DNA from 2 places in the Bradyrhizobium quebecense genome. Region 1 is predicted to be linked to the other one. Evidence: predicted binding sites of a transcription regulator. Region 1 holds the regulator's gene; the other holds the start of a gene.
What was found. Region 1 encodes LexA, which represses DNA repair genes until DNA is damaged. Its sites were predicted from a motif close to TGTTCNNNNTGTGTTCNG; they were not measured.
Positions count from the first base shown of each region.

Region 2: HU230_RS05515 (ImuA family protein) is a predicted target of LexA. The motif match lies at 1,167-1,184, and genes of this name have one in related genera.

Region 1 covers NZ_CP088022.1:3,022,084-3,024,477, reverse strand. The annotation lists gene HU230_RS14600 (hypothetical protein) at 1-121, opposite strand, end outside; gene HU230_RS14595 (hypothetical protein) at 267-695, opposite strand; gene lexA (transcriptional repressor LexA) at 952-1,656, opposite strand; gene HU230_RS14585 (molybdopterin molybdotransferase MoeA) at 1,900-2,394, opposite strand, start outside.
Region 2 covers NZ_CP088022.1:1,175,145-1,177,538, reverse strand. The annotation lists gene HU230_RS05520 (Y-family DNA polymerase) at 1-410, opposite strand, end outside; gene HU230_RS05515 (ImuA family protein) at 304-1,095, opposite strand; gene HU230_RS05510 (UdgX family uracil-DNA binding protein) at 1,351-2,394, shown strand, end outside.

The sequences.
Region 1 (2,394 bases):
CGGGGAATTGCTCCCAGACCTTCAGGTCGTCAGCCGTCACCGTCAGCCAGCCGAACCGGAACATGTAGCGACCCGGCTCCGTGACGCGTCCAGCCTTTTGCCATGTGACCTTGTCGACCACCACGCACGTCCTCCGTGCCCGATGATGCGCCAAGGCGCGCGCCGACGCAATTCTCCAGCCGCGCCCCGGAACCCGGCGTCCGGGGTCGCTCGAAATCGCTTAGGTCATCCGCCGCCGAACAGCTCATTCCGCGGCGACGATGCGCTCAACCCAAAAACAGCGACGCAAATGCGGAGGGCCGCCGCTCCACAACCTTCGGCTTCTGCTCGACCGACGGATGCAGTGCCGGCAATTGCAGCACGCTGACGCGTTGTCCCTCGACGAGCTGGGTCACCAGCACATGGCTGCCGTCGGGGAATTCGACCGCGTCATGATGGCGATCGGGAACGTCGGGCTCGACTTCGTTGAACACGCCGACGCGGAAGTTCATCGTCTTGGTCCAGATCCAGCGGCTGTCGTAGCGAACGTTCTCGGCGAAAGCGAGCTCGGTGCCCGGCAGCATGCAGACCGCGACAGTGGGATCGGTCTCCGAAGCAAAGCCGCGGGTCGACGTGCCGCGGAAAGTCGTGGTGATCAGCGTCTCTCCAACAATGGCGGGGCGCGACGCCACGGCGTGCAGACTATAGTCACACATCGGATGGCTCCTCAAATCGAGGTAGCGACCCGTGCCTCTCCTTGAGGCATAGGGCCTCTACCAGAGTGGACGATAGCGAACGAGTGTCTCCTCGTTTCTGGGCGATTGTACGACTGGTCGCCAAACGCTCCCGATCACAAACACGCGACGCTGCGTGAGAGGTATCGGAGCGCATCGGGCAAACAGCACGTTACGCTATCATTCAAGGAACGATCCGATGTGTCGCTCGTTCCCGGCCGCCGCAAGTATTTGAAATTCAGTATTTGCGATAGAGGCCGATCAGCTTGCCCTGGATGCGCACCCGGTTCGGCGGCAGGATGCGCACTTCATAGGCGGTGTTGGCCGGCTCCAGAGCGATTGATGCGCCGCGGCGGCGGAAGCGCTTCAGGGTGGCTTCCTCCTCGTCGATCAGCGCCACCACGATGTCGCCGGTGTTGGCGACGTCGTTGCGCTGGATCAGCGCCATGTCGCCGTCGAGGATGCCGGCATCGACCATCGAGTCGCCGCGCACTTCCAGCGCATAGTGCTCGCCGGAGCCGAGCATGTCGGGCGGTACGCTAATGGTGTGGCTGCGGGTCTGTAGTGCCTCGATCGGCGTACCGGCGGCGATCCGGCCCATCACGGGGACCGCGACCGGACGGTTGCCGTCGTCCTCGGCGATCGGCGGCGTGCTGGTGCGCTTGCCGAGGGTGCCTTCGATCACGCTCGGGGTGAAGCCGCGGCGGCCGTTACCGCCGCCGGCCGAGAGCTCGGGCAGCTTGATGACCTCGATGGCGCGGGCGCGGTTGGGCAGGCGGCGGATGAAGCCGCGCTCTTCCAGCGCAGTGATCAGGCGGTGGATTCCGGATTTCGAGCGCAGGTCGAGCGCATCCTTCATCTCGTCGAACGAGGGCGGTACGCCGGCCTCTTTCAGACGTTCATTGATGAAACGCAGAAGTTCGTACTGTTTGCGCGTGAGCATCTCGAGTATTCCCCCGGTTGGTAGCGTCGTTCGATTCCGAGACTCTTCAGGTGGGCCTACAGGCGGGGCCAGTCCTCAGGAGCACGGTGCTCATCACGAGCGCTCCCTCGCGGCTTCCCATTTGTACACACCCGTACTCGAAACAAATCATGAACGGACACTATATGTTCGATATGTGTTCCGCAACCACTTAATTTCCGGTGAACGCATCCGGCGAGCGCTCAAGCGATGCGGTCTCCGCTGTCACTCGGGCAGCGTCAGGATCTCGCATTCGCTGCCTTTGCCGGCGGCAGGCGCAAACGGCGGACGCACGAGAAGTGCCCGTGCCGCAGCGAGATTCCCGAGCAGCGACGAGTCCTGCTGCATCACAGGCGTTGCGATCAGCGTGCCGTCCTCGCGCTCCTCGAGGCGTGCGCGCAGATAGTCCTCGCGCTGGTCGTTGGCGGCGAGGTCGCGGCCGAGCACTGCGCTCGCGCGGCGGTGATGAATCGCTTTTCGGCCGCTCAGTGCCCGAATCAACGGCACCAGAAACAGGAAGGCGCAGACATAGGAGGACACCGGATTGCCGGGCAGGCCGATCACCCGCATCGCGCCGAGCCGGCCATGCATCATCGGCTTGCCGGGCCGCATCGCGATCCGCCAGAACGCCATCGCGACGCCCTCGGCCTCCAGCGACTGCTTGACCAGGTCGTGGTCGCCAACCGAGGCGCCGCCGGTCGTGATCAGGATGTCGGCACC
Region 2 (2,394 bases), 1.8 Mb from region 1:
GCCCGCGCATTGGCGAGCGGCAGCCCGATCGACAGCCCGGCGCGCACCGCCGCTTCGTCGATCGCGTGCAGCAGGATCGCGTTGCGGTCCTTTGCGACCACGATGCTGGGGAGTTTTTGCACTGTTGTCGCTTGCAGCAGAAAGCGAAGTTCTTTCTTCGCCTCTCCCGCTTGCGGGGGAGGCCGGATCGCATCGCGAGATGCGATCCGGGTGGGGGCTCTCTCCTCAGCGGGACTCGTGGCGAGACCCCCACCCCAGCCCTCCCCCGCAAGCGGGAGAGGGAGCCCTACGACCTCCCGTGCATCAGCTTGCGAGACGGACTGCGCGAGCTTGCGCTTGATGCGGTCGATGGGCAGGCGTGGCAGCCACAGGCTGAGGATACGCCGACGGTTCACTGAATTGGCACTCATCACATTTCCATTCCATGATCCATCGCCCGACCGGGCCATGACGGTTGCGCACGAGTTCGGCCTCGAAGCGCGGCGCGCCCCAGGCGCAAGCCGCATTGCCGGGCGGCGAATGCGCCGCGCGCACGATCCAGCGCGTCTCCGCGGTCGAGGGGATCGCCGTCGCTGCGATCCGCAGCACCAGCGCGGTGACGCCGGAGGCTTGCGCAGCCAAGGTCAGTTTGCGGCTGGCGACGAGATCGAGCTGGCGCGCATGGCCCCAGATCTCGAGCACGACCGCGCCGAGCGCATCGCAGGCGAGCGCGTCGGCCGCGGTGCGCAGGCCGCTGTCGACATCGGCGGCACGCACGGTGACCAAGAGGCGCGGATCGAGGCCGAGTTCGGCGAGCCCGCGCATCGATAGCGCGCCGTTTTCGCGATCGGAAAAATCCTGCCGCACCCAGACCAGCGGCTTGCGCGCTGACACCCGCCCGGCGAGCCCGGCGATGAAGCCGGTCGCCGCGCCGCCTTGATGGCCGGCCGCGAACACCTCGTGCAGCGCGGCCGGTGCAAGCCCGCCGCGCAGCATCGCGTCCGCGCTCGTGTGTCCAAGCGCGATGCGATTCGGCATCGCCGCCTCCGATGGCGCCTCGATGCGCGCGATGCTGCCGCGCAGAGACGCAAGCGTACCCGTGCGTGCGCCATTCATTGCGCCGCTCCTTCCACCTGAAAATTTGAGGCCGTCACTGACCAGAACAGAGAACCAGGGACTGGCCCATTTGTTCATGATATGTTCTAATATAAAGCTAACAGGGCCCGCGGAGTCAATCGGATTGGTGAGCCCATCGATTCATGAATGGAATCAATGGGATTCAGCAGCCGCCGAACCGGATGGGCCCTGCTCTTCCGCAAGTCAGGCGCGCAGGCCCCCAAAATGGCGGCGTGACGGAAACGGAGCAACCGCATGCGTATCATCGTGCTCGACAACGACACCGATTTCGAGGGCTGGCGCAAGGCCGCGCGGCGATTGGCGCTGAATGATGTGAAGCCTGCGGAGGTCACGTGGACCGTACGCAAGGACGACGAACTGTCGTCAGCCTCCTGCGTGAATGACTTGCCCGATGCGCCACAGGCGCGGTTCAACGTGACAGCCATATTCGTCGAGCTTGCAAAGGCCGCGATCCTGCATCGCAACGACGAGCGCTTCGCCCTGCTCTATCGCCTGCTGTGGCGGCTGCGCAGCCATCACGATCTGCTCAGCGCAACTGATGATCCTGACGTCGCCGAGGTCCACGCGATGGCGCGCGCGGTCTATGGCGACATCGACAGGATGCACGCACAGCTCCGCTTCCGCGAGATCGGCCGCGAGCGGACGGCGCATTACGTCGCCTGGTTCGAGCCGGAGCATCGCATCGTCGAGCTCGCCGCACCTTTCTTCGCCGGCCGCTTCGCCGACATGCCGTGGTCGATCCTGACTCCCGACGTCTGCGCGCATTGGGACGGGCACGCGATCTCGATCTCGCCGGGCATCGCCAAATCCGAGGTGCCGAGCGAGGATCGGCTCGAGGAGGCTTGGCGGCGTCATGACAACGGCCTCTTCAATCCCGCACGGCTGAAAGTGATGGAGATGCCGCAGGCCTATTGGAGGAACCTGCCCGAGGACTCGATCATTAAGCCGCTGATCGAAGACGCCATGCGCATGACCAGCGGCCCCTTCATTGCACGCAAGGCGGCCGCGCCGCTGAAGCCGCAGGATGAGCCGATGGCCCGCAAGCAAGCCCGAGACAAACAAGTCAAAGACAAGCAGATCCAAGACAAACAAGCTCACGACACGATCGCTGCCTTGCGCGAAGAGGCCGCCGATTGCCGCGCCTGCCCGCTATGGAAGGACGCAACCCAGACCGTGTTCGGAGAAGGGCCACAAGACGCGTCGCTGATGCTGGTCGGCGAGCAGCCCGGCGACAAGGAAGATCTCGCAGGCCATCCCTTTGTCGGACCGGCCGGGCAG